Regions from separate parts of the Pseudoalteromonas issachenkonii genome, predicted to be linked through region 2. Evidence: predicted binding sites of a transcription regulator. Region 2 holds the regulator's gene; the other holds the start of a gene.

Region 1 (15,688 bases), 1.1 Mb from region 2:
TCAAGCAGGATTAGGCGTTGCTGTGCATGGCAAACCTAAAGTAGTTGAACAAGCCCAAGCGGCTATTTGCCAAGGCTCGTTATTACAATTGCTGTATATGTTGGCGGTTCCGCTAAATCCATCATAGGGTTAACGTAAACGGTTTAACCAAATTAGTTTTCGCCTAGACATTTGCTCAACCTGTTGTTGGTTGAGCGATAAATGTACAAGGGCTTCGTCACTTACATCAATAATATCGCCAACTCCCGATACTGACCACAAGGCATCCTCTAAGTCTTTAGCCTTGTGAATTGCGTATTGGCTAACGTATTTTAGCTCATTTGCTAAGTAGTCAGTATCGAGTCGACCAGTACGTGAAATATATAAACGCATTATAAAAACCAGCTCAGACTTCAGCCCTTTACTTATTTGCTGTTTAAACTCGCTGCAGTCGGTGCCTAAAATACACTGACTGGTAATTGCATCGGCTATATTTTCTTTTTTAGGATCGAAGTTAATCACCAAACTAAATTCTAATGGCGAGTCTTGGCGAGATCGCTCTTTAATATTCGGGGTGATCACATCAGCAATGTGCGCTTTAGTAATAATATTTGATAAGTCTGTTTTAGTATTTAGCAGTGCAAAATTTTGTAAAATAACATGCAGAGGGCTTGGATATAAACCAAATCCCATGGCGCCAATTTCAAAGTGAGCCATTGATTTATGTAAGTATATTGGGAACTGGCAAAGTGTTTTGGTTACCATATTTCTAAGTGCTGTAGAAAGCCCAGGTACTTTAGGTGACTCCTCTGCTATTTTTAATTTTTGTTTATTGCTGTCAATTAAAAGAGTAAAAAAATCGACCCCAGTATGAGGCAATTTTTTCTCTACATGTGCTTTTAAATTAATCGTGGTTAACGATTTACTTACCGCCATCACTTCATATTGAATAAGACTTAATGAATAACTTTTGGTGATTTTTTGTAAATCGGGGAATGACAGCGACACGATATCGCCTTTTTTAAAGTTTACTTCTTGATTACACTCTAGCTGTAAACCAAAGACTGAAAAGTCCCGAGTATGGCCATGCAGTACTGAGTCACGGGTGTTAATAACGACGCTGGTTTTATAAAGGTAACGCTTATTAGAACGAAGGTTCACGTACTCTAACGGCACGGTATTTAGCTCCGGCGGTGATGCATGCTTACTGTGGCCAAACAATTTCAATTTATTGGCCAAGGCTTTATCAAATTCATACTGTTGATAATGCTGTTGTTCATGCTTATTACCTACTTGAGTAAGTAGCATTAAATATTTTACGTCTTTTATGGCGCCTTCAACACGTGGTGAAGGCGGTTTATTAAGTTTCTCAATATCCTTACCCAAAGAGTTAGGTAAAGATAAAGGAATATAAGCATCTTCAGTATGGCTTGGCATCAATTGTAATTTAAAGCAGCGCCAACTGTCTCTTCGGCTACCAAAACCAAAAAATAACGCTTTTAATTGTGCATGTTGCTCAAGCTCTGAACGAGTGGCTGAATAGTAGTAAATTTTTCCTGCAGAGACATGGGTAAAGGTATATAAATATTCCTCTTTTACAGCAACAGGTTTTAGTGCCAAGTTACGAATACGCTTATGGTTTAACACACTGTATAGGCAAGATACTTTGCGCTCATCGGTAAAGTAACGCTGAATAAATAGGCTGTTTTCTGTAGTTAAACTTAAGCTTGGATAATAAACACCGTTTTTTTGACTTATAAAAACGTATAGCGAATTGACCCTAGGAATGTAATATTGCTCGTATCCTTTAGAAATAACTGCATCGAGGGTGTTATCTAAGTTCACTTTGTAGCGGCGTTTATTGCCATGGATAAAGCTTTCTAAAAAATGGTCAAACGCGGTGTTGTTTTCTTTAAATGTGCGTTTTAAGCGAATATGATTAAATTCATCCGAGGTGTTTTCTATCGCAACCACTTCGTATTCAATCCCATTTTTTAACCCAAGCTCAAAATCTTGTTCAAGGCCAACTAAGTGCATAACAATAAGCTGACCTTTTTTTAAGTTATAGCGGGATGCCAACTTAATTTTACAGCCACTGAGTGAAATATCAGAAGTACTTGCTTCAATTTTTGTTTGCTCATCGTACTCAATAGTAATTTTAATTGAGTAATTCATTCGCTCTTCGCTACGACTTTCATAAGCCGCAAACTTAATTACATCGGTGGGTAGTTCGGGTAATGGTTCAATTATTTTAGCTGGGGTGGTCGTTGATTTTTGCTGTAAAACACGATAATTATTTTCGGTATTCATCACCGCTTCGTACACGGCAAGGGTGTAGCCTTTATGTTGTTTTATTGATGCTTCGAATACTTCAATGGCGGTGTCATCCATAAAGTGTTGTTTACCGTTATGCTCATATGGTTTTACTTGGCCGGTTACTGAGCCACGCAGATCAATAAAGCGGTCTATCGGCTGAGATAAACGCGACATTTCCATTTTTATTAAAAACTGCTCGGGTTTGCTTAACTCGGCGGTTTTTGACTTGAAAATGAGATCAAACTTAGCATTTCCCAAATACTGTTTTAATTCATTTACAAGCGCTTCATGCTTGAGCAATACGTCTTCAGCCATTTATAAATCATCACCGTCTAATTTAAAAGTAGGTATACTGTTGCAATCATTTATTAGAGAATTAAATAAATCTAATATCGAAAAGTAGTTAAATGCGACCACGATATTATGCGTAACTATACTTTGTGTTTATTGTTATTCGTTATGAGCCAATTAATTGGCATGTTTTTATTAGCTTTTTAAAGCAAGAAGCATGCCCTAAAGCAGGTTCAGTAAAACGGCACCAGTATAGTGTGAGTGTGATACTAAATGCGCTATTCCACAAGGCGTTGTTGCTAAGGTAAAGCCAGCAATGGCAAAATAAGCGCTTAACAGTCAATATTTCAAAATAAAGAATAGTAGGTAAGGTTTTAAATGGCTAAAGCGGCAAAAGTAGAGTTTGTTTGTACAGAATGTGGCATGAACTATCAACGCTGGCAAGGTCAGTGTCGCTGCGGTGCGTGGAACACATTAGCAGAGTTTAAACCTTCTGCAGGGCAAAGCAAAAAAGTAGCAGCTCGTGCAAGTGTCGGTGGCTACGCCGGTGGTATTGGCGGTGGCTCTAAAAAAATTAATGAAGTAGCAACCTCAGAGGCAGAAAAACAGCTTACTGAAATTGGCGAACTTGACCGTGTACTAAGCGGCGGTGTAACCACCGGCTCGGTTAATATTATTTCTGGCGATCCGGGGGCGGGTAAAACCACGCTACTATCGGATTTAGTGGCAAGAATGTCTCAGCGCATGCCATCGCTTTATTGTACTGCTGAGGAGTCTTTGTCGCAGTTTAAAAACCGAGTAAACCGTTTAAAACTTAACTATAACGAAGATGAGCTCTATTTACTTTCTGAAACCAGTGTTGAAACCATTATTGAAGAGCTGGATAAAAACAAAATTAAGTTTGCCGTTATCGACTCTATTCAAGCCGTGGTCACCGACACCGCTAATGGTAGCCCTGGCTCACCCTCGCAAGTAAAAAGTGCCGCTCAAGCGCTAACCCAATATTGTAAGCAAAACGATGTCACTATGTTCATTATTGCTCACGTAAATAAAAATAATGAAATAGCTGGCCCGCAAACATTAGTGCATATTGTTGATGCACTGTTACATATTGATACCAACGATGGTCAAGTGCGTACGCTGCGTGCTAATAAAAACCGCTTTGGTGATATAGATACTGTGGGCATTTTTAAAATGTGTGAACGCGGTATGCTCAGTGTGGATAACCCCAGCGAAATTTTCTTATCCGGTTCAACCACTGAATCACCGGGGTCGACGATTACCTGTATTCGTAAAGGTAATCGTAATTTACTACTCGAAATTCAATGTTTAACCACTGAAACAGAAGCAGAATTTCCACAGCGAGTATGTGTTGGTTTAAATATGAACCGGATTAAAATGCTCACCGGTATTTTACGTAAACACACTAAAACTAAAATATTTCACGATACGTTTTTTAATATTGTGGGCGGCCTAAAAATTGATGAATCAGAAACCTGTATTGATTTAGCGCTTGTTACTGCACTTTTAAGTAGTTTGAACGAGTTTGTTGTACCTCGAACCACCTGTATTATGGGGGAGCTAAGTTTAAACGGTGATGTGCGTCCAATCGACAGTGGTGTACCCCGTGTTAAAGAAGCGGCGCAACATGGGTTTACTGAAATATTTATCCCATTTCGTAACTACCATAAATCGATGGAAGGGCTGGGTGCTAAAATAACGCCAGTTAAAACAGTGCACGAGCTACTGAGTTTAATTAACTAGCAAACAAAAAGTGCTTAACGATGCATGTTCTCAATGTTAGTCTTGCTTAAAGCCACTTATATAAAGAGTTTAATAAGGAAATGACATGAAAAAATTAGTGATTGCAGCCGCGATTATTGCTGCAGGTGTGGGTGGCGTAAGCTATGCAAACTATGTTGCAACACAAGAGGTACGTGCTGAGGTTGATAAACAGTTGGCCTTGGTCAGCGAACAAACAGGTGCTAGTTTTAACTACGCAGAGCTATCGGCGAGTGTTATTTCAAACAGTGTTGCCATTAGTAATATTGAAGTGACTAGCCCTGAGGGCGATAAAATTGCCACGGTTGAGCATGTTGAAGTGACAGGCTACGAAACCGATAAAATATCGCCACATACCGCTTTTACACTAAAGAACTTCCAATTTGATAAAAGCTTTGTCGATACACTGCCTGCAGATACAAATACACAACTTGCCTCAGCCAGTTATGATTTACACTCTTCATTAGATTACGATGAGCAGTCAGGTAACAGTGATATTGTTGTTAAGCTGCAAGCTAATGATATTGCTAGTATTGATATGGACATGGGGCTGGCTAATTCTAAAGCGCTTATGGACGCTTCACTTGAAATCAGTAAGGCTCAACAAGCTGCAGGCAGTACGCCACTTACTTATGAGCAAGAGTTACAGCAGCAAACAATGATTATGCAAGCAATGAGTAAGCTAGAGCCACGTAATGTTAGCTTAGTTGTTAATAACCAAGGTGATCTTAAAGGCTTATTAGAAAGCGAGCTGGCAAAGCAAGGTATGACGTTAGAGCAAATGCAAACAATGCTTGATCAACAGCTTCAACAAGCACCTGTGACCGAAGAAATAGCCAAGGCGTTAACTGATTTTGCTAAAGGACTAAATTCGTTTAGTGTGTCTGCAAAACTGCCTGAAGGTAAAACTATGATGGAAGTGAATCAGCAACTAATGATGTTAGCAGGACAACCCGAAGAGCTGGTTAAGTTTATAAATTTAGAAGTTAAAGGCAAATAACAGCGGTAAGTTATAAGCCGTCAGGATTCAATTTAAAACAAAAAAGCCGTACTTGATTATTCAAGTACGGCTTTTATTATTTTAGCTGATAGTTAGTGAAGAATACGCGCTCTAATTGTACCTTCAACTGCACTGAGCTCTTTAAGTGCGACTTCTGAGTGATCGGTGTCTACATCAATAACCACGTAACCAATTGCTTCATCGGTTTGTAAGTACTGTGCGGCAATGTTAATACCGTGCTGAGCAAACGCTTGGTTAATTTGCGTTAGCACGCCAGGGCGGTTGTGATGCACGTGTAACAAGCGGCTGCGATTAGCAAGCTCTGGCAATGATACTTCAGGGAAGTTAACCGCAGTAATAGTTGAGCCGTTATCTGAGTACTTAGCGAGTTTACCCGCTACTTCAATACCAATGTTTTCTTGTGCTTCTTGAGTAGAACCACCTATATGCGGCGTTAAAATAACGTTGTCGAATTCACGCAGTGGCGAGATAAATTCTTCATCGTTAGATTTAGGTTCAACTGGGAATACGTCAATTGCTGCGCCGCTGAGTTTTTTCTCTGTTAGCGCTTCTGCTAGGGCGTCAATATCAACGACAGTACCACGTGAAGCGTTAATTAAAATAGAGCCTTGCTTCATTACCGCCAATTCAGCCGTGCCAATCAGGTTTTTAGTTTGCGGTGTTTCAGGTACGTGCAAGCTAATAATATCAGCGCGTTGCAATAGCTGCGTTAAGTTATGTACTTGTGTCGCATTACCTAAAGACAGTTTGTCTTCAATGTCGTAATACTCCACGTTCATACCAATATTTTCAGCCATAATGCCCAACTGAGTACCAATGTGACCGTAGCCAATAATACCTAAGGTTTTACCGCGCGCTTCAAACGAGCCATTGGCTGTTTTTAACCAGCCACCACGGTGCGCAGCGGCATTTCGCTGTGGAATACCACGTAATAAAAGCAGTATTTCACCTAGTACAAGCTCAGCTACAGAGCGAGTATTTGAAAACGGGGCATTAAATACTGCAATACCGCGTTCACGTGCTGCATTTAAATCTACTTGGTTGGTACCAATACAAAAACAACCGATAGCAACTAGTTTTTCAGCTGCATTTAATACCGATTCATTAATATGAGTACGAGAACGCAGCCCGACAAAGTGCACATCTTTAATGCGCTCAATAAGCTCGTCCTCAGGTAGCGATGTTTTAACGTAGTCGATATTGCTATAACCGTTACGTTTTAGCGTTTCAACAGCGCTTTGATGAACACCTTCAAGCAAGAGAATTTTAATTTTGTCTTTTGCTAACGATACCTTACTCATAACCATATCCTATTTAATTTGTGGCCCATTTTTTGTGCCGATAATCACTTTATCAGCACCGCGCTCTGCAAATAGGCCGTTGGTGACTACGCCAACAATTTGATTTATTTGTGTTTCAAGCTGTTTAGCATGGGTAATTTTTAAATTATGTACATCTAAAATAACGTTGCCGTTATCGGTTACAACACCTTGGCGATACACAGGGTCACCGCCAAGTTTTAATAATTCGCGGGCAACATAGCTGCGCGCCATCGGAATAACTTCAACTGGCAGCGGGAAATCCCCTAAGGTATCGACTAGTTTGGTGTCATCAACAATACACACAAACTGTTTAGCCACTGCCGCTACTATTTTTTCACGGGTGAGCGCTGCACCACCGCCTTTAATCATTTCGTTTAGAGCGTTAATTTCATCTGCGCCATCAACGTATACATCCAGAGCATCAACATCATTTAGCTCAAATACTTCTATACCAAGTTCTTTTAAACGTGCTGTAGACGCTTCTGAACTAGATACTGCACCAACGATGGTGTCTTTTACTGTGCCTAAAGCATCAATAAAATGATTAACGGTTGAGCCTGTACCAACACCCACTATGGTGTTTTCTTTTACAAACTCCAGTGCAGCCCATGCAGCTGCTTTTTTTAATTCATCTTGTGTCATTGCTATGTGCTCATTTATGTCAAAAATAGACTGTTAGTTTACAAGATTAATTGTTACCAACAGTAGGTTTTATTGGGTGTAATAATAGTTTTAAGAGGCACATCCCACGATTCAATTGGGAGCTTATCCACTTGTTGGCATTCGTGTGCTAGGCCAATAAGTTGTGGTTGCTGCCAGTTTTCTTCGTGTAAACGTGCCAAGGTTCTATCGTAAAACCCACCCCCCATTCCAAGGCGATTACCAAATTTATCAAATGCAACAAGTGGCATAAGTAGATAATCAAGCGCTGGCAATGGGCATATTTGAGAGCAGTTCAGCTTAGGCTCCAAGATACCATAGCGGTTTGCTCTCATGGGTGAGTTTTTTTCATATCGTTGAAATAGTAAATTAGCCCCGTTGAAAGGGTGAATTATAGGTAAGTAAACATGCTGTTTTTTGAGCCATAATTCTTTAATTAACAATGATGTATCTAATTCGCCATCATTGCTTAAATAAATGGCGATATGTTTTTTTTTAGCTGTTTTTTGGCTTTTTATATATTGAATAAAATTCAATTTAAGCGAGTGGGCCGCTATTTCTTGCTGGTTTTTTGATAGATTATTCCGTGCTTTACGAATATCGAGTCTTATTTGTGCGCGATTATTGCTCATTAAATAACTAAACCATAATTAAAAAGAGAATAAGTTCGGGAACATTAAATACACAGCAAGCACAATAAGTAATATTACAACTGTGGCAATCAGTGAATATAAAACAAGGTTACTGCGTTTTTTGGGTGTTGTAGAGAGTGGCTCATCTAGCATTAAATCGTCATCTTCCCATGGTTCGTCATTTTCATCAGGCAGTGATAACTCAACCTCGGGGAGACGTTGCTCAAGATCCTCAAGTTTCTCTTCAAGACGAATTAAGCTACTAGTAATGTAATCTAGGGCATCAAATAAGCGCTGATCTCGCTGGCTGTCGTGCGCTTTTTGAGAAGTAGCTTGTGTAGGGGCTGTTTGCTGAAGTTTGCTTTTGATCCCCAGCGTTGAAAGTAACTTAGCTTGCTTAAGGGCTTTTTCTTTGTTGCTAGGAGCAAACAGCGGCTTGCCATTAAAAAATGCCGCCACCTTTTCAGGTGAGGTTTTTAGTTTTTCTGTCAGTGCATTGGTCACTGCTTGGCTGTCTGCGCCTTCTGCAAGTCCTACAAATATAACACGAAAATTGTCGGCCATTTTTTATCCCTAACACGCTTTATTGTATAAGCAGAGTATATACCTAAAATGTTAAACAGTTCGAGACTGTTTTATGACTAACTTAATACACATAGCAAAACGGCCCTAAAAAGGGCCGTTTTAATATTAGCTAGGTGGCTTACAGGCCAGCTGCTGCGCGAAGTGCGTCGGCTTTATCTGTGCGTTCCCATGGGAATTCATCACGGCCAAAGTGGCCGTAAGCCGCTGTTGGTAGATAAATAGGGCGCTCAAGATCAAGCATTTGAATTAGGCCGTAAGGGCGTAAGTCAAAGTGTTCACGAATAAGTTCGATTAAACGCGCTTCTTCTAATTTACCTGTGCCAAATGTTTCAACACTGATAGATGTTGGCTCTGCAACACCAATAGCATAAGACACTTGAAGTTCACACTTGTCAGCAAGGCCAGCAGCAACAATGTTTTTAGCAACATAACGTGCAGCATAAGCCGCTGAGCGGTCAACTTTTGATGGATCTTTACCAGAGAAAGCACCACCACCGTGACGAGCCATGCCACCGTAAGTATCTACAATGATTTTACGACCAGTTAAACCACAGTCACCCATTGGTCCACCAATTACAAAACGACCAGTTGGGTTAATAAAGAATTTAGTGGCACTAGTAATCAGCTCAGCAGGAAGTACTGGCTTAATAATCGTTTCCATTACCGCTTCTACTAAATCACTTTGCGATACATCTTCGCTGTGCTGAGTAGAAAGTACAACGGCATCAATGCCTACTGGCTTGCCATTTTCGTATGCAAACGTAACCTGTGATTTTGCATCTGGACGCAACCAGTTAAGCTCGCCGCTTTTACGTACTTGTGCTTGGCGTTGTACTAAACGGTGAGAATAAGTAATTGGAGCAGGCATTAATACTTCAGTTTCGTTACATGCGTAACCAAACATTAGGCCTTGGTCGCCAGCGCCTTGCTCTTCAGGGCTTGTACGGTCAACACCTTGGTTAATGTCAGGAGACTGTTTACCAATAGTGTTTAAAATTGCACACGAATCGGCATCAAAGCCCATGTCTGAATGTGTGTAACCAATTTCACGTACTGTTTTACGTGTAATTTCTTCGATATCAACCCATGCGCTAGTCGTGATTTCACCACCAACCATAACCATACCGGTTTTAACGTAAGTTTCACACGCTACACGGGCATGAGAGTCTTGCTCTAGGATAGCATCAAGTACCGCATCAGAAATTTGATCGGCGATTTTATCCGGATGACCTTCAGAAACAGATTCAGAAGTAAATAAATGTTTTGCCATTGTAATTATGCTCACAAATATTGCGCTTCACAAACGTCGGTATTAGCGCTAAAAAATTAAGGCGCGTATTTTATCTAAAACAAATGAACTTGCATAGTTTTTTTACGCCTAGACGTCTAAATAAAATATCTAATAGTAAATGGTTCTTAAAAAATATTCATAATGCCCTATTTTTATGGGTTTTTAATTGCACACAGCCCCCACAATAAGTAAGAATGGGGATAAATAAATACCCGCGCAAATACATATAAAGGTAGGAGAATTCATGCCATCTCGCAAAGAACTTGCAAATGCTATTCGCGTCTTGTCAATGGACGCAGTACAAAAGGCCAAATCTGGTCACCCTGGAGCCCCTATGGGCATGGCTGATATCGCAGAAGTATTATGGCGCGATTATCTAAAACATAACCCAACAAATCCAGAGTGGGCTGACCGAGATCGATTTATACTCTCAAATGGTCACGGTTCAATGCTAATTTATTCTCTACTGCATTTAAGTGGTTATGACTTGCCACTGGACGAAATTAAAAACTTCCGCCAAATGCATTCTAAAACACCAGGCCATCCAGAATATGGATACGCGCCAGGAATTGAGACCACTACGGGCCCATTAGGTCAAGGGATCACAAATGCGGTAGGTATGGCTATTGCTGAAAAAGCATTAGCAGCGCAGTTTAACCGTGAAGGCCACGACATTGTTGATCACCACACGTATGCGTTTATGGGTGATGGTTGTTTAATGGAAGGTATTTCTCATGAAGCATGCTCACTAGCCGGTACATTAGGCCTAGGCAAATTAGTGGCATTTTGGGATGACAACGGCATTTCAATCGACGGTGAAGTTGAAGGTTGGTTTAGTGATGATACCCCAGCACGTTTTAAAGCATACGGCTGGCATGTAATTAGTGACGTTGATGGCCATGATAGCGATGCAGTAAGTGCAGCAATTGCAGAAGCTAAAAGCGTGACTGATAAGCCAACACTAATTTGTTGTAAAACTATTATTGGTTACGGCTCACCTAATAAATCAGGTAGCCACGATTGTCACGGTGCACCGCTTGGTGATGACGAAATTAAAGCGTCTCGCGAGTTTCTAGGTTGGACGGGCGATGCATTTGAAATCCCTGAAGATATTTATGCACAGTGGGATAACAAAGAAAAAGGCCAACAGCTTGAAGCAAGCTGGGACGAAAAATTTGCCGCATATGAAAAAGCATACCCAGAGCTAGCAGCAGAATACAAACGCCGTACACATTCAGAATTACCAGCTGACTGGGCTGAAAAATCACAAGCGTACATTGAAGAGCTGCAAGCAAACCCAGCAAACCCAGCATCACGTAAAGCGTCGCAAAATGCATTAAATGCGTTTGGCCCGTTACTACCTGAATTTATGGGTGGTTCTGCCGATTTAGCGGGTTCAAACTTAACAATTTGGGATGGCTCTAAAGGCTTAACTGCTGATGATGCAAGTGGTAACTACATTTACTACGGTGTACGTGAGTTTGGTATGTCGGCCATTATGAACGGTATTGCACTGCATAAAGGCTTTATTCCTTACGGTGCAACGTTCTTAATGTTTATGGAATACGCACGCAACGCGGTACGTATGGCTGCATTAATGAAGCAACCAAGCATTTTTGTATACACGCATGATTCAATTGGTTTAGGTGAAGATGGTCCAACTCACCAACCAGTAGAGCAAATTGCGAGCATGCGTTTAACGCCTAACCTATACAACTGGCGCCCATGTGACCAAGTTGAGTCAGCAATTGCATGGCAACAAGCTATTGAACGTAAAGACGGTCCTACATCATTAATCTTTACTCGCCAAGGCTTAGAGCAGCAAGCTCGTGATGCCCAGCAATTAAGCGACGTTAAAAAGGGTGGTTACATCTTAAGTTGTGACGGCAATCCAGAGCTTATTTTGATTGCAACGGGTTCTGAAGTACAGCTAGCGCAAGACTCTGCGAAAGAGCTACGTGGGCAGGGTAAAAAGGTACGTGTTGTATCTATGCCATGTACTGATGCGTTTGAAGACCAATCGCCTGAGTACAAAGAAAGCGTATTACCAGCAAGCGTTTCACGTCGCGTAGCGATTGAAGCGGGTATTGCTGATTACTGGTACAAGTATGTAGGCCTAAATGGCGCCGTAGTTGGTATGACCACCTTTGGTGAGTCGGCACCGGCAAACGAGCTATTTGAGTTCTTCGGCTTTACGGTAGAAAATGTAGTTAACAAAGCAAACGCATTGTTTTAAGCAACTGCTTTAACATTTAAAAGCCCGCCCTGCGTAAAATAGGGCGGGCTTTTTTATGAGCTGTACTTTTATCACTTCTCTAAAGCGCAGCGTCTTTTAGTTCTCTTTGTCCATAAATCACTAAAAGTACTGTTCGAAACTCGTAGCCCGTTGCTCGAAGCATATCTCTCTATAAAGTCGTTCTTTTTTAACCTTTTGGATTTTAGATGAGTAATTTTCACAGCACTTAACTTGCAAGGTTTTTATGTATCAGGCACTGTGGGGGTAACAAAATTATAAATTAACAACAGGAGTTAACATGCCAAAGTTCGATAACGTTAGTGTGGTAAAAAAAGCCAATGTGTATTTCGATGGCAAAGTATCAAGCCGAACTGTGCTTTTAGGAAATGGTGAAGCGAAAACCTTGGGTTTTATGCAACCCGGTGAATTTGAGTTTAATACTAACCAAAAAGAGTGCATGGAGTTGTTAGCAGGGCAGTGGGATGTACTATTACCTGGTGAAACACAGTGGCAAACATTTAACGCGGGCGAGTCATTTAACGTTGATGCTAATGTGAGCTTTCATGTAAAAGTAAGTGATTTTGCAGATTATTGTTGTTCATACACCGATTAATTTATTGGTTGATTAAATTATCAACACCTTTAAAGGCCGCTACAAAGCGGCTTTTTGCATACTTAATGCTAAATGAATGATCTAAATCAGGTGGGGTAATAAATAATTGCGTAATTTTCATTTTTTCTCTTGTGTTAATTCGTTTAGCCCCCAATACTAACTATGAGGTAACAAATAAAAGGATACCCTATGAAAATTAATCTTTCTGGTCACCATGTTGACGTTACTGATTCTATTAAAGAACACATTAACGAAAAGTTCTCAAAAGTCGCGAGCCATTTTCCATCATTGATATCTCTAGATATTATTCTTTCAAAAGAGCATCATAAGTTCCAAGCAGAAATTAGCACAAATTATGAAGGTGCGCGTATATCGGTAAAAGGGGAAAACGAAGTTATGTATCCTGCTATTTCCAGCGCAGCTAAAAAACTCGATGCCGCATTAAAGCATCGTAAAGGGCAAATAAAAGCAAATTTACATGAAAAGCCTGTAAGTACCACACCAGAAATAGCACATGAAATCATCCAAGAGATGGATTTAAATTAATAACTAACAGCGTGTTATTTTAAAAAGAGCCTAAGGGCTCTTTTTTATTGCCTGCAAATTAGGTAAGTTATGCATTCATACGGTTTATTAATGATAAAAATTAATAATAAAAGCACATAACACACCAAATTTGAGAAGTTAATGCAGTACACACAAAACACATGGAAGTCTCGGTTAGGGGCGCTCGGCCCAGGTATTTTAATGGCAACCGCTGCCATTGGTGGCTCACACTTGGTGGCCTCTACTCAAGCAGGCGCATTATTTGGCTGGCAGCTATTTTGGCTTATTGTGGTTGTTAACGTTTTAAAGTACCCGTTTTTTCGTTTTGGTATGGAATACACACTCGCCACCAAAAATAGTTTAGTAGAAGGGTATAAAAACCAAGGGCCTGGCTATTTTTACAGTTTTATTGCCCTGAATATTATCGCCGCTGTGGTAAATACCGCGGGCGTATTGCTGCTTACGGCGAGCTTATTACACTACGCATTACCTATTAGCATTCCTGTTACCTTATTGTGTTGGGTAATATTGGCCATGTGTTTAATTATATTATTACTGGGGCATTTTAAAGCGCTCGATAACGTAGCAAAAGCTATTATGGGGCTACTTACTATAGCAACCATCACTGCATTGGTTATTGCTATAAATAACGGCCCAGTAGCGCCTGTAAACTACGTTGGCCCCTCACCATATGAACTTGCCATGTTAGGCTTTATGGTTGCCTTAATGGGCTGGATGCCAGCGCCTATTGAAATATCAGCACTGAGCTCGTTGTGGCTTAAAGAAAAACAAGCTCAGCAAAGTGTGACTAAAAACCAAGGCTTATTCGATTTTAATCTAGGTTATTGGTTAACCGCCGGGCTTGCGCTGGTATTTTTTAGTTTAGGTGCGTTAGTGCAATATGGGCAAAACAGTAATATAGAGCTCGGTGGTGTAGCGTTTGCTAAACAGCTGATTGATATGTACGCATCAACAATAGGCGAGTGGGCAAGGCCTTTGGTATCAGCCATCGCGTTTTTGTGTATGTTTGGCACCACACTCACCGTACTTGACGGTTACGCCCGCACACTTAACGAATCACACAAATTACTTGGTTTTAAGCAATCTAAACACAGCTTAAATACGTGGCTTATACTGCAAGCATTGGCCGGTATGGCGGTTATTTTATTTTTTAAATCAGCCCTTGGCCCTATGCTTACCTTTGCAATGACACTTGCTTTTGTAACCACACCGGTTTTTGCATGGCTTAACTTCAGCCTAGTGCGCTCAGAGCCCGCGATTAAACACAGTCTACTTTTGCGTAGCTTAACGTGGTTAGGTTTAGTGTACTTGGTTGGTTTTGCTGTAGCGTTTGTGGTTTGGAAGTTGATGTGATTTTATTTTCGAGGTTCGAGGTTCGAGGTTCGAGGTTCGAGGTGAAAGGTACAAATCAAACAACCTCTGCATAAATACCGACTGTTGTAGACCGCGATAGGCTGCAGCGAGCGATAAATTTTATTAAAGAGCTGTGATTTATATTTTTAAGAAGTGTTGTAGCCTAAAGTTGAGGTATTAGGTGTGTTTAGCAATGGAGTATAAATGGAAAATTATCAACTAGTGAAACATGCTACTTCGTTAGCTAAATCAAAAAAGTATGATTATGCGATTCAGCTGCTTAGTGAACTATATAAAAGCAACGAAGTTTCAGATGCTGAAATCATTAAGGTTATTCCCTATTATCAAAAAGCGGGTCGTTATAATGAATTAGAACAATATTTTGAAGAGATTTTAATACCTTTAATAAGAAATATTAATGAGCGAAATTTTTCGCATAAATGTAAAGAAATTCAATATGCATTTATAAGTGTAAGTATTCATAAAATTTATAACAAATTAGAGCTTTGTGCTAAGCGCGAAAATAAAGAGGATGATAAATCTAAGTTTTCTAGTAAAGCGATTTTGTATTATCAACTCTATAGGGACAACCTAGTTAAAGGTAAAAAAATAGAGTTAGAACTTGGGTACACAGAAGCTAGAAGTATTTGGGGAGGTGACCACAGCAAATGGCCTGACAGCTTGAAGCGCAGGTTTTCGCAATATATTCCAAACTAATAACAAGTTATTTAAGTAATTTCATAGCCAGATGCTTCTACTCGGCAAATTAAAACAACTATTTATTGCCCGTTAATGGGGGAGTGCCACTTTATGAACATCCTTGTGACTATAAAATTATTCTACAGTTTTGTTAGAGTTTTTGAGAGTTTATGAAAAATTTAATCATATATTGTACAGATGAATTAAAAAACAAAGATTTTGAAGTTTCTGAATGTGAAATTACAGAAGCTCTAGATTACAGAAGTCTTTTGGCCAAAGCTCTTGATATAGAAACTATTTACGACCAAATCATTGAAGCTTACTGGGATTACAAGAACAAA
Region 2 (15,688 bases):
TCATCCGACACTAATAAGCTGTAGCTAAAAAACAACACCAAACAAGCTACAAAAGTTCCGCATATTGCTTTTACAATAACGGGCCACTCACCGATGTTATCGAGCTCGATTTCATTCCAATCGATTTCTGTAAACGATTTAAAATCAAGGTTCATTACGTACCTCACCTATTTTGCCAAATGGTTTTACGTAAAACTCCATATTAAAATCGCTGAGTAAACGTGAAGATTGATCGCCGGCAACAATACCTTGCATAGTCGGGCGCTCTAATAAGTAAGAGCTTTGTACCTGTCTGAGCATAGTAGATAAACGATTATTAGACTCACTTTTGCCTAACACATGAATTTGATTACCTTTGCGCTCCAGCTTGGTTAAATAAACCCCTGCAGGCACTATTTTTGCCACTTCATCCATTATTTGGGTGCCTAAATTACGGCTGCTTTGTAACTCTTCAATTAAACGCATACGTTGTTGTAAGTTTTCTTTTTTCTTGTCTAGATCACGTATGTCGCGAATTTTATTGTCGAGCGTTGTAATTTCTGAACTAAGATAATTATTTTTTAACGTTTGCCCTTCTTTTAGAGCACCATAAAACACGCTCAGCATATACATACCAGCAAAACAGACGATAACCACAGCCATAAGAAGTGTTATAAATTTCTTTTTAGACTGCTCACGCTGTAGCTCACGCCAAGGTAATAAATTTATATGTGGCATGATGAAAAGCTCCTCAACGCCAGGCCAGTCGCAATTGCAAATTGAGTGCGGTGGCGCTGTATTATATTACGATCAACTCTAGGGGATATTTCCATCTTATCAAATGGTTCAACAACAACTGTGTGTATTCCTAATTCTTCAATCAGCAATCTATCAATGCCTTTAATCATCGCTGAGCCGCCCGTCAATACAATATAGTCCAATTGTTCTTTACCTGTGGTGGTTAAAAACATTTGAACAGCACGACGAACCTGCTGGAGTAACGATGTTTGAAAAGGAGCTAACACTTCAAATGTATAGTTTGGAGGTAAATCACCGGTTGTTTTGCCAATTTCAGCTTCATCAAAGCCTTTGTTGTAGTAAGCAACGATACTATTTGTGTATTGGTCGCCACCAAATACTTGGTCACGGGTATAAATTGTCTCACCAGATTGCACTACACTCACCAAGGTGAGTACAGCACCAATATCAACCACTGCAACCGTTTTGTCATATGCATCTGATGGTAACTGTTGGTAGTAAACATCCATAGCGCGACTTAGCGCATAGCTTTCAACGTCCACTACTTTTGCGGTTAAATTCGCAGCACTTAACGCACCGACTCTGGCTTCAACGCTTTCGGTTCTAGCGGCAGAGAGCAGTACATTTATTTTGCTCGGGTCAGCACTATTTGTAGAGAGCTTTTCAAAATCAAGACTCACTTCATCTAGTGGGTAAGGAATTAAGCTGTCGGCTTCAATTTCAATCTGCGACTCTAATTCAGCGTCGCTTAAGGAAACATCCATGAAAATAACTTTGGTAATCACGGTTTGCCCAGAGACGGCAACAGACGCGAATTTTAGCGACTTTGGTAGCTTTCGTTTTAACTTGATTATCACATTACCAATTGCTTCAATATCTTGAATATTACGCTCGCTCATAGCGCCTTTTGGCATAGGTTCAATTGCAAGTGCTTCTAGTCGAAGCCCAGTTTCTGTTTCACTTAAAAGTACGGCCTTGATAGAGTGCGATCCAATATCAATACCTACCATCATTGGTGATGGTTTTTTTATTAGTTGACTTAGCATGTTTGCAACTTTGCCTTTGTTTTAATAATAAACAAGTTATAATTTATATCTTAAAAAATATTATTCAATTTTTAATCAATATATACTAGCAGTCTCAACCTGTAATTGGGAGTCCGTTTAGGGAAATATCAGTGATTTTATTAAAAAGAACTTTACAATTTTTGATCATTTGTGCATTACTTGCACTAATTACATTGCTCAGCCTTTATTACTACGTTAAATCCGATATTCCCAGCGTGCAAGTTTTAAAAAACGTGCAATTACAAACGCCTATGCAAGTATTTACTAAAGATGGGCTTTTAATCAACCAATTTGGTGAAAAAAGACGGATCCCTGTAACTATAGACCAAATTCCCCAGCCTTTATTGCAGGCTTTTTTGGCAACTGAAGATAACCGCTTTTACGATCATATCGGTATTGATCCAATTGGTATTGTGCGCTCAGCGCTAGTACTTATTTCTACTGGTGAGAAAAAGCAAGGTGCCAGTACTATTACCATGCAATTAGCTCGTAACTTCTTTTTAACACGAGAAAAAGCCTACATTCGTAAAGTAAAAGAAATATTTATTGCCATTCATATCGAAAACCTCCTCTCAAAAGATGAAATATTTGAGCTTTACCTAAATAAAATAGAATTAGGAAATCGTGCCTTTGGTATTGGTGCTGCGGCTCAAGTTTATTATGGTAAAGAACTAAAAGAGTTAACTCTTGCGCAAATGGCAATGATTGCTGGTTTACCAAAAGCTCCTTCGGCACTTAATCCTATTCGTAATCCAGAACGTGCTAAAGCAAGAAGAAATGTGGTGTTAGGAAGAATGCTTGAAGAGAAGTATATTTCAAGAGCGCAGTATAATGAAGCAACTAACCAACCAATTACCGCGTATTTTCATGGAGCTGAAATTGACTTATATGCGCCGTACATTTCAGAAATGGTACGAGCAGAAATGGTGTCACGCTACGGTATAGATAAAGCCTATAACTCAGGGTTTAAAGTGTACACCTCTGTTGAATCAGATGTTCAAAAAGCAGCACAAACAGCTCTAGTTAATAACCTACATGCCTATGATATGCGCCATGGTTTTAGAGGCCCTGAAGCCATATTGTGGGATCCGCAAACAGAGCCGCCATTACCGCAGTCGAAATTATTAAACACTTTAAAAACTGTTAATGAATTTGGCCCTTTAAAAACGGCTGCGGTGTTAAGCGTGAGCGATAAAAGCGCTGAAGTTATACTTAAAAGCGGCGAGCGCACAACCCTTACTTGGGATAACCTAAAATGGGCACGTAAGTTTATTACACGCTATCGCCAAAGCTTTGCGCCTGAAACAGCAAGCGATATATTAACCCCAGGCATGCAAATATGGCTGCGCAAAAATGACGATAATAGCTATATTTTAAGTCAAATACCTGAAGCGGCGAGCGCCATTGTTTCTTTAGACCCACAAGACGGGCGCATAAAAGCCATTGTTGGTGGATATAGTTTTGAACAAAGCCAATATAACCGAGCTGTACAAGCTAAACGCCAAGTAGGCTCAAATATTAAGCCGTTTATATATTCAGCTGCGCTTGAAAAAGGCTACACACTAGCGTCAATTTTAAATGATGCTCCTATAAATCAATGGGATAAGAGCCAAGGCGTTGCATGGCGACCAAAAAACAGCCCAGCTATTTATAATGGTCCAATTCGCATTCGTCGTGCTTTAGCCCAATCTAAGAATGTAATTTCCGTACGCTTATTAAGGGGCGTTGGACTGCAGAGAACAGCCGATCATTTATTAAAATTTGGTTTTGACGATAAAGATATAAATCGTAGTGAGTCACTGGCATTAGGCAGTGCATCCATTACGCCGCTTGAATTAGCTCGTGGGATGAGTGCTTTTGCTAATGGCGGTCACCTAATTGAGCCGTACTTTATTTCACAAATCCAAGATGCAATGGGTAATACGTTATTTAAAACCAATCCCACCATTATTTGTGATGATGAAACGACAACACCTAGCTCGCTAATGCTAGGTGAGCAAGTAGCACCAAATTGTGCGCCGCAGATCATCTCTAAACAAAATGCATTTTTAATTGCCAGCGCAATGAATAGTGCTATTTGGGGTGGCGGTAGCTGGTCACATAAAACCGGTTGGAGTGGAACAGGCTGGCGTGCACAAGCGCTAAAACGTCGCGATCTTTCTGGTAAAACAGGCACGACTAATGATTCTGTAGATACTTGGTTTAGTGGCTTTAACCGCGATGTGATGACATCAGTTTGGGTTGGCTTTGATAACCCAGGTAATACACTGGGACGCTCAACCTACAATAACAACTTAGGAAGTGGTCAAATATCAGGTGCTGAGTCAGGCGCAAAAACAGCTCAGCCTGCATGGGTTGATTTTATGCGCGCCGCACTGGATGGTAAACCTGCTGCGCCAATCGAACCACCTGAAGGCTTAGTTTCTATTCGTATTGATTTAGAAACCGGATTATTAAGTCATAAAAACGATTACACCAGCCGTTTTGAATACTTTGAAAAAGGCACCGCTCCTACCAAGTATGTGTTATCACAACCAAATGATATATTTGAAGAAAACACTAAAACTGAAGAAGAGCTATTTTAAATATAGCGAACAGTAAAAAGGCCGCAAATTAGCGGCCTTTTTGATGGTCTAACTAATATTTTGTACCAACCAGTATAAGTCAGAGTGAACGCCAGCAGCAGTCACTTCTTTACCCGCACCGGGGCCTTGTATCACTAATGCGTTTTGCTTATACCACTGGGTATTAATCACAAAAATATTATCGCCAGGGGTCAAATTCGCAACCGCTTCGCTTTTTGGTACATAGGTAATCCCTACCTTAGCGTTTAGCGTGTTGTTTTCAAACTCTAATAACCCAGTGTAGCACAGTGCAGCATTTTGTTGCTGAGCCGCTTGCGCATGCTGCTCAATAAATGCATCTAAACGAGCCTTATTATCAATAAAGTCATTCCAGCTGCCTGCACTTAACTCATCGGGCATCAAAGCGGATAAAGAAATGTCATCAAGTTCCAATTCAATACCTAATTCACGCGCTAAAATAAGCAACTTACGTTGCATATCTCGTCCAGATAAGTCTTCTCGAGGATCCGGCTCTGTGAACCCCAAAGCTTGCGCTTCTAGAACTAAATCTGAAAACGCTTTACTGCCATCATACATACTGCATAACCATGACAGCGTGCCTGAAAACACGCCTTCTATTCGCGTTATTTTATCGCCACTATTTTGTAAATCAGCCAAGGCAAAATTAATCGGTAGTCCGGCCCCTACACTTGCATTATAACGCCAATGTAAGCCACGTTGAGCAAGGCTTTCACGTAGTGTTTGATACCACGAAAGCGATGCGGTTCCCGCGTATTTATTAGCACTAATTAGATGGCAGTTTAATTCAACTAACTTACTATAAAGCTGACTAAAATGTTCACTGGCGGTAATGTCGATCACTATTTTATGTTCATACTCAAGAGTATCTATGTATGACAATAAATCGGCTTGTTTATAGGAGCTTGCATGGTTTTCCCATTGAAGTTGCCAGCTTTCACAGTCTAATCCATTAGCATTCACCAACATCTGCTCTGAGCGTAAAAGCGCTACTAACTTGACGTTAAAATCAGTTGATAAGCGTGCTAGTTGAGCAGGTAATTGGCGCATAAACTCAGCACCTACATTGCCAAGTCCTGCAATAATTAAAGCTATTTCTTGTGCTTTATTAATGAGCTTGTCATGTAACAGGCTCAGCACATCACTTTCAAGTACTTGATCGGTTAATAGTAACGTATATCCCTCACCGTAATGGGTAAACCGAGGCTGGATAGATTGTGTTTGTAATAAGGCTTCACTTTGCTTACCAAGCGGCGCTACCTCTTGATCAGGTGCAATAATCGCCACCCCATTTAAGTTTGACTCACTAATATTGGCGCGGCCAGCAAAATAATTAGCCACCTGATGTGTCGCTGACGCAGGGACTAGTAAGTAGATTTCGCCTTCGTGTTCAAAGTGATGCAAACTATGCTGAATAAGTTGGCTAACATGTGCTACTTCGCCTTCACTCAGATCATCAACAATGAGTAAATCCACATTATTTACTGTGGTTAAAAAGCGTTTTTGTTTACTCATTCCTAGTTTAACTATTTCGGTATGACTGCCTTGAGGATCGTAACTACTGCGAACAACTAATTCTATATCGGTATCTTTTAATGGCGATAATGTTTTAGCGTGTAATACTGGATTACCTAACCTCGCTAATAAATTCGCTTGATCACGGCACACTCGCGCATACTTAACCGCATTAGCAACCTTACGCGGATCAGTACTAAAAACACCTTGAGTGTCAGTCCAAATAGAGACTTTTTTAGCATTGCAATACCGCGCTAATAAAGTGGCACTGTAATCACTGCCATTTCGCCCTAAGGTCACTGTTTCACCATGTAAATCAGCCGCAATAAACCCAGTAACTACATTAATTTTACTCGTCTGTATGGCTTTTAAGCACTGCTGCTGATTATTAGCATGCTGCAGCTGTCCGGTATCTAACGTAAATAACTGCCTAGCGTCATGGGCACAAGCGCTAACGTTAAGCTGTTCTAAGTAAGCGCTTAGTAACCTTGCAGACCACAATTCACCATGTGCTAATAACGCAGCTTCAGCTAATGTCCCTTGCTTAGCCTGCTTGGTAATAATACTGAGCTCAGTTTCAAGTAAATCAAGCGCATGGTGCTTAGCGTTAGCTATTAATAATTGCTCAATTAGAGCTATTTGATGGTTGCTCAATAGCAATACAATATCAGCAATAGCTTGAGTGTCTTGCTGTTGGTAGCTTTGCCACAGTTTAACTAAGGTATCGGTGGTTTTACCGGCAGCCGATACCACCACACAATCCCCAGCTTGAGCGTGAGTTAAAATAATATTTGCGACACTTTTAAAGCGATCCGCTGAGCTTAAACTCGAACCACCAAATTTATGAACCTGATTTACCATATTAATACCGACTCGCATTTATGTTTTGTATTTTGAAGATTGGTATGCACTACCATAACGCCGGATGCGCCGCGTTTAACTTTGCTGAACCAAATGATTCACTAGCACCACTTTTTGCCGATAGGCCGGGATTGGCTTGCCCTGGGCGCACCAAATTAAATACCCTGTCTAAGTCAGCGAGTAAATCATTTACATCTTCAATACCCACCGAGATACGAATAAGCGTGTCGCCTACTCCGGCTTCTGCACGCGCGGTTGCGTCCATGCCGGCGTGGGTCATAGTCGCAGGGTGACAAATCAAACTTTCTACTCCACCTAATGATTCCGCTAAGCTAAATTCATTTAAGCGCGTTAAAAACGCTGCAGCATCGTTTATATCGCCTTTTATATCAAAACTAACCATAGCACCAAAGCCAAGCTGCTGCGCCTTAGCTAGCGCATGTTGAGGGTGTGATTCAAGACCTGAGTAGTAAACTTGGGCAACAAACTGGGAGCGTTCTAAATACTGTGCAATGGCGAGTGCATTTTCTTGGTGTTGCCTTAAACGCACGTTTAACGTACGTAAGCCTCTGAGCGTTAAATAGCTATCAAATGGCGCGCCAGTGATGCCAATGTTATTTGCCCACCACGCTAACTCTTCACCTAACTCAGCAGTCGCTGCGATAACCGCGCCACCAACAACGTCTGAATGGCCATTGATATATTTTGTGGTTGAGTGCACCACAATATCAGCGCCAAACTTAATCGGGTTTTGTAATGCTGGCGATAAAAATGTGTTGTCGGCGGCAACCAGTGCACCACACTGTTTAGCTGTATCAGTTACCGCTTTAATATCTGTTAAGCGTAAAATAGGATTGCTAGGTGTTTCAATCCAAATCAGCTTAGGTTTAATAGCAAGGATGCGTGTCAAACTGTCGCTTTTGGTAAAATCGACCACTTCTAGTTTTAATAAGCCGCGCTTTTCTAGCGAAGTAAATAAGCGATAGCTGCCCCCATAACAGTCATGAGGGATCACTAACGTATCGTCACTATTAAGTAATTGTGTTGTTAGGTGAACGGCTGCCATGCCTGTTGCGGTAATAATGCCTTTAGCGCCACCTTCAAGCTCCGTGAGCGCCTCAGCCAAAATGTCACGATTAGGGTTACCACTGCGGCCATAATCATATTGACGCTTTGTATCAAAGTCAGCAAATGAGTAAGTTGTTGATAAATAAAGCGGTGGAACAACCGCACCATGCTGTTTGTCGGCTTCTATTCCACTACGAACAGCAATTGTTGCCTTATTTTTTTCACTCATTTTCGCTACCTTTACTAATTTGGATGTTTAGACGTCTAAAAGGTAGCGCATGCAATTTAAGATGTCAAAACATTTAAATGTCTAGATAGCTAAATAACTAGTATTTGACTATCTTTTTTAAACCGATAGAATTTCACGCATATTTACACGCTTTGATGCTGTGTGAGCAATTTATAATCTGAGGCAACGATACATCTTATGGCTAAATGGAATGGTGAATATATTCACCCATACGCAGAACACGGGAAAAAATCCGAACAAGTAAAGAAGATCACCGTTTCGATCCCGCTAAATGTATTAAAAGTATTAACTGATGAACGTACTCGTCGTCAAATAAACAACTTACGTCATGCAACAAATAGCGAGCTTTTATGCGAAGCGTTTTTGCATGCGTTTACCGGGCAACCGCTGCCTAATGATGATGATTTGCGTAAAGATAACGCAGAAAAAGTACCTGAAGAAGTGAAGAAAATAATGCAAGAAATGGGACTAGAAGTGCCTATTTTAAATGAAGACTAGAAGGGTCTTTATACAAAAAAACCTCAGCAAATGCTGAGGTTTTTTTTGCGCTAATTTACACTTAACAATTACGTCATGTAGTTTTCTGGCATATCAATTTGTGCCACACCTGAATCAACCGCCGCCTGCGCAACCGCTTTAGCTATACGTGGTAACAAACGTGGATCCATTGGTTTTGGTATAATATATTTAGCACCAAACTCTAATTTGTCGATGCCTGCGGCAGTAAGCACTTCAGTCGGCACGGGCTCTTTAGCAATACTGCGAATTGCTTCTACAGCAGCAATTTTCATCTCGTCGTTTATTTCACTGGCACGTACATCTAACGCACCACGGAAAATAAACGGAAAACACAATACGTTATTAACTTGATTCGGATAATCAGAGCGACCTGTAGCCATAATTAAATCGTTACGTGCAGCGTGTGCTAATTGCGGATCGATTTCAGGATCGGGGTTTGAACAAGCAAATACCACGGGTCTATCAGCCATTAATTTTAAATCTTCAGGGGCTAATAAATTAGGGCCCGATACACCCACAAACACATCGGCATCTTCAATTACATCTTGTAAAGTACGTTTATCGGTATTGTTTGCAAATAATTGCTTATATTCATTCAAGTCATCACGACGCGTATGAATAACTCCTTTGCGATCTAACATATAAATATGTTCACGCAACGCGCCACATTTAATTAAAAGCTCCATACAGGCAACAGCTGCAGCGCCGGCACCTAAACATACAATAATTGCATCTTCAATTGCTTTGCCCTGTACTTCCAGCGCGTTTAGCATACCCGCAGCCGTTACAATAGCCGTACCATGCTGATCATCATGAAAAACAGGAATGCTACAACGCTCTATAAGCGCTTTTTCTATTTCAAAACACTCGGGCGCTTTAATATCTTCTAAATTAATTCCACCAAAGGTGTCGGCAATATTAGCCACCGTGTTAATAAAGTCTTCGGTAGTACGGTGCTTAACTTCAATATCTATAGAGTCTAACCCTGCAAAACGCTTAAATAGTAGCGCTTTACCTTCCATAACGGGTTTTGAAGCCAGTGGACCTAAATTACCTAAGCCTAAAATTGCGGTGCCGTTAGTAATAACCGCAACCATATTTCCTTTACCAGTATATTTGTAGGCATTTGCTGGATCAGCGGCAATTTCACGAACAGGTTCTGCGACACCGGGGCTGTATGCGAGCGCGAGGTCTTTAACCGTCTCAGCGGGCTTGGTCAGCTCAATACTGATTTTACCTGGAACGGGATGGGCATGGTAATGTAGTGCTTGTTCACGAAAATCTGACATAACGCGATTATATCCTGCAATTTAAGTTAAAGTGAGAGGTAGTTTTAATCTACGATACCTTTATTATTTTTAAATTCCAAGCAATATCAGGTCTATCCTGTTATATGCTAGAACTGTTAATTTTAAGTGATTTATCAGCAACTTCCCTAGATTATCCTGACATTTTTAAAATATAAATTCGTCATAAAAATGAAAAACACAGGTACTTTTTGCCCTTGTTCTATTTTTATAAAGCGTATTTTTTAGTCTTAAATTAAAATAGTGAAATACCGAATTTTATTTAACTTTAAACACAAATAACCTCACGTTACCTGCATTTGAGTACCATCTTTAAAGTTTAACAAATAAAAATATAGAGAATATTGGCTGTTTTGTCTGCAAATGTTTATGCATACTCAGAATAAGAACAGGAAATAGTTATGCAAAAAAAAATAAATACAAAATTGCTAATAAAGCAGGTAGGAAAGTAAATTTTGGCCACAAAAAAAGCACCCTAAGGTGCTTTTTTTACATAGAAACAAAAAATTATTTTTTGCTGCTAAGTGCACCGAAGCGCTTGTTGAAGCGATCAACACGGCCGCCAGTGTCTAAAATCTTTTGCTTACCAGTGTAAAACGGGTGACACGCAGAACATACGTCTAAGTGAATGTCTTTACACAGAGTAGAACGAGTTTCGAATTTGTTTCCGCATGAACAAGTTGCAGAAATTACTTCGTACTTAGGGTGAATACCTTCTTTCATAGGAACCTCTAGTTAAGGCCGCATCGCTCTCCAAACCCGAAGTCTGGCACCATACGTCGTTAAAACAAATTTATTGGCCGCGAATTTTATCCAACAACCCGCACGCACACAAGCTTTAATTACCCTTTTTGCTAAAAAGTCGGCAAACACCTATTCATTACTGATTTGTCGGTAGGCTTTTAATGCTATTTTTAGTACATTAAACCATTACGTTAATTGGTTGAGTTGTTATGCGTTTTGCTGAAGTTGCAATAAAAGTCCCCTTGCCTCGCACCTTTGATTATAAAGTGGATGAGCAATTAGTACCGCTGACTCAATTACAGCCTGGTATGCGCGTGTTAGTCCCTTTTGGTAATCAACGTAAAGTAGCGGTTATTCTTAGCTTAAAAGCGGAAACAGCAGTCCCCGAAGGCAAAATAAAATCTATTATTGAAGTTATTGACGACTCACCGGTGTTATCTGCGCAGCATTTAGAGCTACTGAAATTTACAGCGCGTTATTATTGCTATCCACTCGGTGAAACTATTCATATTGCATTGCCCAGTGCACTGCGCCAAGGTGAGTGCCCTGATAAAACCAGTATAAACATGGTGACATTAAGCGAAAAGGGGGCACTTTTACCGTCTTTAAAAGCTAAAACACAGCTTAATTTGCTTAAGCAATTATCAGCATCCGGTAAATCATCATTAACCGAACTCAAAGCCCTCGGGTTTAATAAAAAAACCATTGATACCCTTTTAGATAAAGAGCTAATAATTCAAACCATTGAGCACGACAATCAATGGCAACATACCTCGCCAACGGTTGGCAGCAAACCTCGTTTGAATAAAGAGCAAGCCATTGCCTGCACTGCAATTAATCAAAGTACGGGGTTTAATAGCTTTTTGCTAGAAGGTGTCACTGGCAGCGGAAAAACCGAAGTTTACCTGCAATGCCTAGAAGAAGTATTAAAACGTGGCGAACAGGCGTTAGTGCTCGTTCCTGAAATCGGGCTAACGCCTCAAACGGTCAATCGTTTTAGACGTCGCTTTCCTGACACCCCTATTATGTTATGGCACTCGGCATTAACCGATAACGAGCGTCTGCAAACATGGCGCTTTTGTGAAAAAGGCAGTTGCGCCATTGTTATAGGTACCCGTTCGAGTATTTTTCTGCCATTTTTAAAGCTCGGGATGATTGTGGTTGATGAGGAGCATGATGCCTCATTTAAACAACAAGACACTTTACGCTATCATGCCCGTGATTTAGCTGCGTATCGTGCCTATCAGCATCAAATTCCACTTATTTTAGGTAGCGCCACGCCAGCACTAGAAACACTGCATAAAGCGATTAATAACAAATACCAGTTGCTTACATTAAGTGAGCGCGCACAAACCGCCACCGATAATCAGTTTAAGCTGCTCGACATGAAAGGTCAGCCTGATCGAGCCGGTATTGCGCATGCCAGTCTTGCAATAATGCGCCAGCACCTAAATAGAGGAAAGCAGGTGATGGTATTTTTAAATCGCCGTGGGTTTTCTCCTACCTTGATTTGTCATGAATGTGGTTGGTTGAGTGAATGTAACCGCTGCAGCACCAGTGCGACTTTTCATAAGGCAATAGGCCAAATGATTTGCCACCATTGTGGCGATCAATATCATGTACCGCATCAATGCCCTGACTGTGGTAGTACGCAAATATTTCCTAACGGCAAAGGCACCGAGCAAATAGAAGAGTTTTTAAGTAGTGAATTTGCAGACACCCCGATCAGCCGTATCGACCGTGACTCAACTCGGCGTAAAGGTAGCCTTGAAAAAGCACTGGATGAAATAAACCAAGGCGGCGCACGTATTTTAGTTGGTACGCAAATGCTGGCAAAAGGCCACCATTTTGCTGATGTTAGCCTAGTACTTATTTTAGATGTCGATAGTGGTTTGTATTCGTGTGACTTTAGGGCTACTGAGCATTTAGCACAATTAGTAACACAAGTTGCAGGACGCGCGGGACGTTCTGGCGAACCCGGTGAAGTATTATTACAAACGCACTTTCCTGAGCACCCGTTATTACAAGACTTAGTTAATAATGGCTATCAAGATTTTGCCCGCTTTGCACTCACTGAGCGAAGTGATGCACAGTTGCCACCTATTACGAGTATGGCAATTGTTCGCGCACAAGGGCATAACATAAAGCAAGTCGTCGACTTTCTAACGGATTTGGTTCCTGTCAATGGGGTATCTGGTATACAATTGCTCGGACCGATCCCCGCGCCTTTAGAAAAAATTGCGGGAATGTATCGTTTTCAATTACATATTCAAGCGCAAGATCGACGCATACTACATCAGTATCTCGCGCAAATGGTTGATTATCTCAGCACTAGCAAACTTGCACAAAAAGTTCGCTGGAGTTTAGACGTAGACCCTACAGACATGATTTAGGTAAGGCCACATATAACACCATGGCACAGCACGATTATATTAATAAAAAACCAAAAAATAGAAAAAACACTAAACAAGAGCCGGCTAAAAAACCCTTCCCGTTTTTGTTAATCATTATTGCCTTGTTACTAGTCGGTGGTTTTGCATACGGACTCTGGTTTGTTAAAAACAATGCCGATCCAGAGCTTGTTGAAAAGCAAGCAAATCCAACACCCGAAAAACAAGTAGAAATAGCTAAACCGCGGCCACCTAAATTTATTAAAGAAATTAAAGAGCATGAGATTCAGGTTGAAGTAAAAGAACTTGAACAAAAAGGCCCTTATGTCATGCAATGTGGTTCATTTAGAACCCATCAGCAAGCTGAAACCTTAAAAGCTAAAATAGCCTTTGCAGGATTAATTTCAGAAATCAAAAAAACCACAGGCAGCAATGGTATTTGGTACAAAGTGCGTTTAGGGCCTTATGAAACCAAGCGTCATGCAGAAAGTGACAAGAACAAACTTAAACGAATTAATATTGTCGGCTGCGGAATTTGGGGCTGGACTTGAATTTAAACCATTCACCCATATAACCTCTTCATAATCGTTTTTTACGCGCTGCCCCTTACAGCGCGATGATGAGGAATAACATGACTACAATCGTAAGTGTACGCCGTGATGACAAAGTTGTTATTGGTGGTGACGGCCAAGTATCTCTTGGTAACACAGTAATGAAGGGCAATGCCCGAAAAGTTCGACGCCTTTATAATGGCAAAGTTATCGCTGGGTTTGCTGGCGGCACTGCTGATGCCTTTACTCTTTTCGAACGTTTTGAAAGCAAATTAGAAATGCACCAAGGTAACCTCACTAAAGCTGCTGTAGAAATGGCTAAAGATTGGCGTAGCGATCGTGCCCTGCGTAAACTTGAAGCTTTACTTGCTGTTGCTGATGAAACAGCTTCGCTAATTATCACCGGCAACGGTGACGTGGTGCAACCAGAAAACGACCTAATCGCAATTGGCAGCGGCGGTAACTTTGCGCAATCAGCTGCAACCGCCTTATTAGAAAATACCGACTTAAGTGCTCGTGAAATTGTAGAGAAAAGTCTAACAATTGCTGGCAACATCTGTGTATTTACGAATAACTTCCAAACTATCGAAGAATTGTAATAGGAACTCGCTATGTCTGATATGACCCCAAGAGAAATTGTTCATGAGCTAGACCAACATATTATTGGCCAAGCTAAAGCGAAAAAAGCGGTTGCTATTGCCCTTCGTAATCGCTGGCGCCGTATGCAGTTAAACGAAGACTTACGCGCAGAAGTAACGCCAAAAAATATCTTAATGATTGGCCCTACGGGTGTAGGTAAAACTGAGATTGCTCGTCGTTTAGCAAAGCTTGCCAACGCACCTTTTATTAAAGTTGAAGCCACTAAATTTACAGAAGTAGGTTATGTCGGTAAAGAAGTTGAAACTATCATCCGTGATTTAGTTGATGTTTCAATTAAAATGACACGAGAGCAACAAACTAAAAAGTTCAAACATCGCGCTGAAGAAGCGGCTGAAGAACGTATATTAGATGTATTACTGCCTCCAGCGAAAGATCAATACGGTGAAGTTCAGCGCGATGAAAATTCATCGACACGCCAATCGTTTCGTAAAAAGTTACGCGAAGGCCAATTAGATGACAAAGAAATTGATATTGATTTAGCCCAAGCTCAACCTAATATTGAAATTATGGCTCCTCCTGGTATGGAAGAAATGACCAACCAGTTACAGGGAATGTTTCAAAACATGGGTGGTGATAAACGCACTAAGCGTAAGCTTAAAATTAAAGAAGCGTTTAAGTTACTTACTGAAGAAGAAGCCGGTAAACTGGTTAATCCTGAAGAATTAAAAGAACAGGCCATTTTTGCAGTAGAGCAAAACGGCATTGTGTTTATTGATGAAATAGACAAAATTTGTAAACGTGGTGAAGCCTCTGGCCCAGATGTAAGTCGTGAAGGTGTACAACGTGATTTACTTCCGCTTATTGAAGGCTCTACCGTTAATACTAAGCACGGCATGGTAAAAACTGACCACATGTTGTTTATTGCCTCAGGCGCATTCCAAATGTCTAAACCATCAGACATGATCCCTGAGTTACAAGGCCGTTTACCTATTCGTGTTGAACTTGAAGCACTCACAGCCGATGACTTTAAACGTATATTAACTGAGCCACACGCGTCACTTACTGAGCAACAACGCGAGCTACTCAAAACAGAGCAAGTCGCTATTGAATTTAGCGACGACGCAATTGAGCGTATTGCTAAGGCGGCATGGCAAGTAAACGAAAAAACCGAAAATATCGGTGCGCGTCGCCTTCATACAGTTATGGAAAGGCTAATGGAAGAGATTTCATATGACGCTTCTGAAAAAGCGGGTTCAAGCCTTGTTATCGATGCCGCCTACGTTGAAAAACACTTAGGTGCGCTAGTTGAAGATGAAGACTTAAGTCGTTTTATTCTTTAATTGAAAACACAAACAGTTATACTAAAAGCCTCCAATATGGAGGCTTTTTTGTAAGCGAGATGACGATGAAACAAGTTACAAAAGTGCACTATCATAGTGTGAGTAAAAATTTAGATGTTTATTTTGATGATAACT

Evidence for each region. The regulator MetJ, encoded in region 2, represses methionine synthesis genes. The targets are predictions, from matches to a motif close to TAGACGTCTAGACGTCTA.
Region 1: a site for MetJ is predicted at 9,960-9,977, ahead of metK (methionine adenosyltransferase). Genes of this name have one in related genera too.

What each region holds. Positions count from the first base shown of each region.
Region 1 covers NZ_CP011030.1:2,582,174-2,597,861, reverse strand. The annotation lists gene serB (phosphoserine phosphatase SerB) at 1-127, shown strand, start outside; gene PISS_RS12085 (PilZ domain-containing protein) at 130-2,610, opposite strand; gene radA (DNA repair protein RadA) at 2,965-4,350, shown strand; gene PISS_RS12075 (hypothetical protein) at 4,436-5,368, shown strand; gene serA (phosphoglycerate dehydrogenase) at 5,461-6,690, opposite strand; gene rpiA (ribose-5-phosphate isomerase RpiA) at 6,700-7,353, opposite strand; gene PISS_RS12060 (5-formyltetrahydrofolate cyclo-ligase) at 7,407-8,003, opposite strand; gene PISS_RS12055 (hypothetical protein) at 8,022-8,567, opposite strand; gene metK (methionine adenosyltransferase) at 8,707-9,858, opposite strand; gene tkt (transketolase) at 10,124-12,115, shown strand; gene ppnP (pyrimidine/purine nucleoside phosphorylase) at 12,414-12,728, shown strand; gene hpf (ribosome hibernation-promoting factor, HPF/YfiA family) at 12,918-13,274, shown strand; gene PISS_RS12030 (NRAMP family divalent metal transporter) at 13,416-14,648, shown strand; gene PISS_RS12025 (hypothetical protein) at 14,853-15,365, shown strand; gene PISS_RS12020 (hypothetical protein) at 15,518-15,688, shown strand, end outside.
Region 2 covers NZ_CP011030.1:321,624-337,311, reverse strand. The annotation lists gene PISS_RS01530 (type IV pilus inner membrane component PilO) at 1-155, opposite strand, end outside; gene PISS_RS01525 (PilN domain-containing protein) at 145-717, opposite strand; gene PISS_RS01520 (pilus assembly protein PilM) at 705-1,784, opposite strand; gene PISS_RS01515 (penicillin-binding protein 1A) at 1,916-4,390, shown strand; gene metL (bifunctional aspartate kinase/homoserine dehydrogenase II) at 4,439-6,784, opposite strand; gene metB (cystathionine gamma-synthase) at 6,834-8,081, opposite strand; gene metJ (met regulon transcriptional regulator MetJ) at 8,280-8,600, shown strand; gene PISS_RS01495 (malic enzyme-like NAD(P)-binding protein) at 8,669-9,910, opposite strand; gene rpmE (50S ribosomal protein L31) at 10,436-10,651, opposite strand; gene priA (primosomal protein N') at 10,882-13,065, shown strand; gene PISS_RS01480 (SPOR domain-containing protein) at 13,086-13,613, shown strand; gene hslV (ATP-dependent protease subunit HslV) at 13,694-14,212, shown strand; gene hslU (HslU--HslV peptidase ATPase subunit) at 14,225-15,553, shown strand; gene PISS_RS01465 (gamma-butyrobetaine hydroxylase family protein) at 15,619-15,688, shown strand, end outside.